Linked DNA regions of Cryptosporangium aurantiacum. The protein of the gene in region 1 binds, or shares a complex with, the protein of each later gene. Links are inferred from orthologs where the notes say so. Each region holds a gene or a part of one and is shown on either strand. Other genes may lie near its edges.

Evidence for each region.
Region 2: secG (region 1) and secY share a complex: the UniProt entries of both Escherichia coli proteins name them as parts of the sec protein translocase complex. The link is inferred for Cryptosporangium aurantiacum from one-to-one orthologs.

What each region holds. Positions count from the first base shown.
Region 1 is NZ_FRCS01000001.1:792,320-795,374, forward strand. Bases 214-2,954 are described here. They hold secG (preprotein translocase subunit SecG), read left to right. Parts: upstream 214-1,333; coding sequence 1,334-1,576; downstream 1,577-2,954. Other genes in these bases: BUB75_RS03410 (HAMP domain-containing sensor histidine kinase), read left to right, coding at 214-1,143; BUB75_RS03420 (RNA polymerase-binding protein RbpA), read left to right, coding at 1,653-1,997; pgl (6-phosphogluconolactonase), read right to left, coding at 2,044-2,811; BUB75_RS03430 (glucose-6-phosphate dehydrogenase assembly protein OpcA), read right to left, coding at 2,808-2,954. Also shown: more of BUB75_RS03410, read left to right, coding at 1-213; more of BUB75_RS03430, read right to left, coding at 2,955-3,055. UniProt on the Escherichia coli protein: Subunit of the protein translocation channel SecYEG. Overexpression of some hybrid proteins has been thought to jam the protein secretion apparatus resulting in cell death; while this may be true it also results in FtsH-mediated degradation of SecY.
Region 2 is NZ_FRCS01000005.1:512,250-515,465, forward strand. What follows is about bases 36-2,937. They hold secY (preprotein translocase subunit SecY), read right to left. Parts: upstream 2,202-2,937; coding sequence 870-2,201; downstream 36-869. Other genes in these bases: map (type I methionyl aminopeptidase), read right to left, coding at 36-89; BUB75_RS20015 (adenylate kinase), read right to left, coding at 220-870; rplO (50S ribosomal protein L15), read right to left, coding at 2,471-2,923; rpmD (50S ribosomal protein L30), read right to left, coding at 2,928-2,937. Also shown: more of map, read right to left, coding at 1-35; more of rpmD, read right to left, coding at 2,938-3,110; rpsE (30S ribosomal protein S5), read right to left, coding at 3,112-3,216. UniProt on the Escherichia coli protein: The central subunit of the protein translocation channel SecYEG. Consists of two halves formed by TMs 1-5 and 6-10.

The DNA.
Region 1 (3,055 bases):
TCCTACCTCCTGGTGCGCGACCAGCTGATGTCCACCGAGCAGCTCGCGCCGGGCTCCAGCGTCACGCTGGTCGACGCGGACGGCAGCACGCACACCGAGAGTGCCACCGCGTGGCAGGAGAGCATGGCCTCCACCACCACGACCGACCTGCTGGTGAAGGGCTTCCTGGCGCTGGTCGCGATCGGCGTGGCCGGGGTGGCGGGCGGGCACCTGCTCACCGGACGGGCGCTGCGCCCACTGCACCAGGTGACCGCGACCGCCCGGCGCCTGTCCACCGAGACGCTCGACCACCGGCTGCACCACACCGGCCCGGACGACGAGGTGAAGGAGCTCGCCGACACGTTCGACAGCATGCTCGACCGATTGTCGGCCGCGTTCGGCAGCCAGAAACGGTTCGTCGCGAACGCCAGCCACGAGCTCCGGACGCCGCTCGCCGTGATGCGGACCGAGATCGACGTGACGCTCGCCGACGACGACGCGACGGTCGAGGACCTGCGCCGGATGGGCACCGTCGTCCGGGACGCCTCCAGCCGCGCGAACGAGCTGATCGAGGCGCTGCTGCTGCTCGCCCGCACCGAGGCCCAAGCAGGCCGGCTGGCCAAGCAGATACCCGTCGACCTCGCGCGAGGTGTCCCCTCGACGCTGGCAGCGGTCGCGGCCGAAGCCGAGCGGCTCTCGCTCCAGGTCGGCACCGACTTCGCCCCGGCCGTCGTGGTCGGCGACCCGAGCCTGCTGGAGCGCCTCGCCGGGAACCTGGTCGAGAACGCCGTGCGCTACAACGTCACCCATGGCGTCCTGAACGTGCGGACCGGCAGCGACGGACGCCAGGCCTGGCTGGTGGTCGCCAACGACGGACCGGAGCTGGACCAGCGCGAGGTCCCCGGGCTGTTCGAGCCGTTCCGGCGGGGCGGGGTCGAGCGCACCGGTACCCGCGGCGCGGGCCTGGGGCTCTCGATCGTCCGTGCGGTGGCCGGTGCGCACGGAGGGACCGTGCAGGCGGTCGCCCGGCCGGGCGGCGGGCTCGAGGTGACCGTGCTGATCCCCGCGGCCGATCCGGCGGTCGCCGCCACGCTCACCACGCCGGGCCGCGATTCGGCTCCGGCGGGCCGGGTGCGGGGTGTCGCCCGGCCCCAACCCCGCTGACCGGCGGGGCGGACGTCAGCCCATCGGCTGGCTTTTCCGCCGAAAAACAAGGCGGATGGTGACCATGGCTCGTCCGTGCCGTTGAGGCAGTTATCCTGTGCGGGTGGTGCTGCGGCCCCAGCGCGGCACCCCGGAGAAACCGGGCCGGTGTCCGCGACCCCCGCGAGAGCGAGAGGAACTACCACCCGCAATGACCATCGCCGTATCGACCGTGCTCGTCGTGACGAGCTTGGCGCTGATCCTGCTGATCCTGCTCCACCGGGGTAAGGGCGGGGGTCTGTCGAGCATGTTCGGCGGCGGCGTCTCCTCGAACCTCTCGGGCTCCTCGGTCGCGGAGAAGAACCTCGACCGGATCACGATCGCTACCGGCGTGATCTGGTTCGCCTGCATCGTGACGCTCGGGTTGCTGCTGAAGACGACCGCCGGCGCCTGATTTCTCGGGCTCGGTCGGCGCTCGGCAGCGACCACCCCCACCCACCCCCTCTGGGAAGGAACGGAGCGCTGTAACCGTGGCTGGTGGAAATGCCATCCGAGGCACCCGCGTCGGCGCGGGGCCGATGGGAGAGGCGGAGCGGGGGGAGTCAGCGCCCCGTCGCCACATTCCCTTCTACTGCGCGAACGGGCACGTGACCCGTGTGTCGTTCGCGGTGGAAGCCGCCGAGCCGGAGCACTGGGACTGTCCGCGGTGCGGGCTGCCTGCCGGCAAGGACCGCGAGAACCCGCCTGCGGCTCCGCGCAACGAGCCGTACAAGACGCACCTGGCCTACGTGCGGGAGCGGCGCAGCGACGCGGACGGTGAGGCGATCCTCGAGGAGGCCCTCGCGAAGGTGCGGGCGCGCCGCGGCGAGGTCTAAGACTTAAAGCGAGAAGCGGCCCCCTACCGGGGGCCGCTTCTGGCGTTCATGACCTGCGAAGGCGCAGGTTGGGTGGCACGTTGACCGCCGCTGCCTCGTCCACCAACCACAACGTCCGGACGCCGCCCCGCGCGCCGGCCGCCGGTATCTGGACGCGACCCGCACCGGCCAGCGCCAGCCCCACCGCCTCGGCCTTACCGGCGCCGGCGGCGAGCAGCCACACCTCGTCCGCGCTGGTGATCGTGCCGAACGTCAGCGAGATCCGGGTCGGCGGCGGTTTCGGACAGTTCCGCACCGCGGTGACCAGGCCCTCGTCGTACGCCGCGGGCGACTCCGGGAAGATCGACGCGATGTGCCCCTCCGGCCCGACGCCGAGCATCAGCACGTCGAACTTCGGGAGCGACGCGCCGGCCCGTGCCGCCTTCGACAGCTCGTCCGCGTACTGCTCAGCGGCGCTCTCCGGCGCGCTGCCGGTGTCGGCGGGCATCCGGTGCACCCGTGCCGGGTCGACCGGCACGTGGTCGAGCAGCGCCTCGGTGGCCTGCACCTCGTTCCGCTCGGGGTCGCCGGCCGCCAGGTAGCGCTCGTCACCCCACCAGATGTCGAGCGCGCCCCAGTCGATCGCGTCCCGCGCGGGGCTGGCGTTCAGCGCCTTCAGCGTCCCGATCCCGACGCCGCCACCGGTGAGGACGATCGAGGCGGTGCCACGCGCCTGCTGCGCGTCGACGATCCGCACCATCAGCCGGGCCGCGGCCGCCGCAGCCAGGACGTCGGCGTCCCGGTGGACGACAACACTCAGTTCGCCGACCGTCATGAGGTGGTCGCGGGGGTCGCGGTGGGCATCGGGTCCTTCCAGACGTGCGTGCGGAACGGCGACCGCTGATTCAGGCCGGTCAGCCCGGTGGCCGCGCCGAGCGCCTCACCGTAGGGCTGGTCCGGGTCGAGGCGCTTGATCTCCTCGGCGAGCTGCTCGCCCAGCGACCGCCGGGCCAGCGGCTGGATCCGGTCGGGAACCCCGGTGCGGCGCAGGATCGCGTGGTGACTGTCCTGCCGGACAA
Region 2 (3,216 bases), on another replicon or contig:
TCCAGCGTCTTCCCGACGACGAGCCCGGCGGCACGCATCAACGTGATGTCGGCGGGCGACTTGAGCTGGATCTCCTGCGTCCTGAACACGGATTCGACACTAGCTCGGCGTCCGCGACGGTGCGCTGCCGGGCGTCCGCGAAGCAGGCTTGGAGCGAAAGTCGCCCCAGAACGCAGAGCGGGCCAGGCGAAAGCCTGGCCCGCTCGGATGCGAATTCTTCTACTCGAACGGCGCTAGCGCGTCGATGGCGCGGTCGGTGACGTCCTCGACCGGGCCGGTGGCGTCGATCCCCACCAGCTTGCCCTGGGCGCTGTAGAAGTCGACGAGCGGCTCGGTCTGCTCGTGGTAGACCTCGAGCCGCTTAGCGATCGTCTCCGGCTTGTCGTCGTCCCGCTGGAACAGCTGACCGTCGCACCGGTCGCACACGCCCTCGACCGTCGTCGGGTCGAACTCGACGTGCCAGATCTTTCCGCAGCCCCGGCAGGTACGCCGCCCGGAGAGCCGCCGGATCACCTCGTCGTCCTCGACCACGAGCTCGAGCACGACGTCGATCTTGACGCCGAGCTCCTTGAGCATGTCGTCGAGCACCTCGGCCTGCGGGACGTTCCGCGGGAACCCGTCGAGCAGGAACCCGTCCACCGCATCCGGCTCGGCGAGACGCTGCCGCACCATGTTGATCGTGATCTCGTCCGGCACGAGCTGACCGGCGTCCATGTATTTCTTCGCCTCGACACCCAACGGCGTCCCCTGGCCCACGTTGTAGCGGAAGAGGTCACCGGTAGAGATCTTGGGCGCGCAGAGGTGAGCTGCGATGAACTCGGCCTGAGTCCCCTTGCCCGCACCCGGGGGGCCGACCAGTACCAGCCGCACTAGCGGAGGAAACCTTCGTAGTTGCGCTGCATGAGCTGGCTCTCGATCTGTTTAACGGTCTCGAGACCGACACCGACGATGATCAGTACCGCCGTACCCCCGAAGGGGAAGTTCTGCGTGTTGTTGCCGCCGTCATCGAGCAGGGAGATGAACAAGTTCGGAAGAACCGCGATGATACCCAGGTAGATCGACCCCGGCAGGGTGATCCTGCTCAGAATGTAGCCGAGGTACTCCGCGGTGGGCCGACCGGGCCGGATGCCCGGCACGAAGCCACCGAACTTCCGCATGTTGTCCGCGACCTCGGTCGGATTGAACGTGATCGCCACGTAGAAGTACGTAAAGAAGACGATCAAGCCGAAATAGAGCAGGATGTGGAGCCACGAGTCCGCGGGCGTAATCCACTTGTCCACGAATCGCTGCACCGAACCCGGGTTTTCCGGGTCACCGAGCTGACTGAACAGCTGCGGCAGATAGAGCAGCGATGAGGCGAAGATCACCGGAATGACGCCGGCCTGGTTCACCTTCAGCGGGATGTAGGTGGACGTGCCGCCGTACATTCGCCGGCCGATCATCCGCTTCGCGTACTGGACCGGAATCCGCCGCTGCGCCTGCTCGATGAAGACGACGAGCGCGATGACGACCAGAACGATCACCAGCACGATGCTGAAGACCAGACCGCCCTTGGTCTCCAGGATGTTGTTGCCCTCGTACGGCATGCGCGCCGCGATCGAGGTGAAGATCAGGACCGACATGCCGTTGCCGACGCCGCGGTCCGTGATCAGCTCGCCGAGCCACATGACCACTGCCGTACCCGCGGTCATCGTCAGGACCAGCGTGGTCAGCGTCAGCCACTGCGGCTGGGCGGTGTTGCTCGGGATGATCGAGAGGTTGCAGCCCTGGAACAGGTTGCCGCTCCGGGCGAGCGCGATGTAACCGGTCGACTGGAGAACGGCCAGGCCGATAGTCAGATAACGCGTGTACTGCGTGATCTTGGCCTGACCCGCCTGGCCTTCCTTGCGCAGCTGCTCGAGCCGCGGAATGACCACGACGAGCAGCTGCAGGATGATGCTGGCCGTGATGTACGGCATGATCCCCAGCGCGAACACCGACAGCTGGAGGAGTGCGCCTCCGCTGAACAGGTTCAGCAGCGTCAGGACCTCGCTGCCACCACCAGTCTTGAGCTGGTCGATGCACTGATTGATGTTGGTGACGGACACGCCTGGTGACGGCAGCGTGGCGCCGACTCGGTAGATCGCAATGATGAACAGCGTGAAGAAAATCTTCTTGCGCAGGTCGGGCGTACGAAACGCCCTACCGAAGGCGGCGAGCACAAGTCCTCCTGCGCACGGACCCATCGTCGTGGCCCGCTGATCGGTCAGGCCGGTGACCCAGAGAGGTCAGCCGCGGCCCAGTGTGGTCGGGGCAGCCCGCTCCGCCGTCAGGCGCGGGCCTGTGGTGCGACTCTAACAGTCGGTCGGTCTCCGATGGCCCACGTCGAATCTCGGCGTGAGCACAGCTCCCTGAGAGGGGCCTGAGGAGCCATAGAGACCAACGGCGTCCGGCCCGGGCGAGTTCCGCCCGGGCCGGACGCCGCAGTGGTTCAGCTTTCGGTGATCTCGTTGACCGTGCCGCCGGCCGCCAGGATCTTCTCCTTGGCGGTGGCCGAGAACTTGTGCGCCGACGCGGTGAGCTTGACGCCACCGAGGTCGCCGTCGCCCAGGATCTTGACCAGGCGGTTCGGGCGAACGGCACCGGCGAGCGCGAGCTCCTCCGGGCCGATCTCGCCGCCGTCCGGGAACAGCTCGGCGAGCCGGTCCAGGTTGACGACCTGGTACTCCACGCGGAACCGGTTCTTGAAGCCCTTCAGCTTCGGCAGTCGCATGTGGATGGGCATCTGCCCACCCTCGAAGCGCGCCGGAACCTGGTAGCGGGCCTTGGTTCCCTTGGTACCGCGACCAGCCGTCTTACCCTTGGAGCCCTCTCCGCGACCCACACGGGTCTTCGGGGTGTGGGCGCCGGGGGCCGGCTTCAGGTGATGGACCTTGAGGGCCATGGCGTTACTCGACCTCCTCGACCGTCACGAGGTGCCGCACGGTGTGCACCATGCCGCGCATCTCGGGGCGGTCTTCCTTCACGACGACGTCGTTGATCCGCTTGAGCCCCAGCGAGCGCAGCGTGTGACGCTGGTTCTGCTTGGTGCCGATCACCGACCGGATCTGGGTGACCTTGAGGCGTGCCATGTCACTCCCCTCCGGCCCGAGCCCGCAGCAGCGCCGCGGGAGCGACGTCCTCGAGCGGCAGACCGCGGCGGGCCGCGATCGCCTCGGGACGCTCGATCATCTTCAG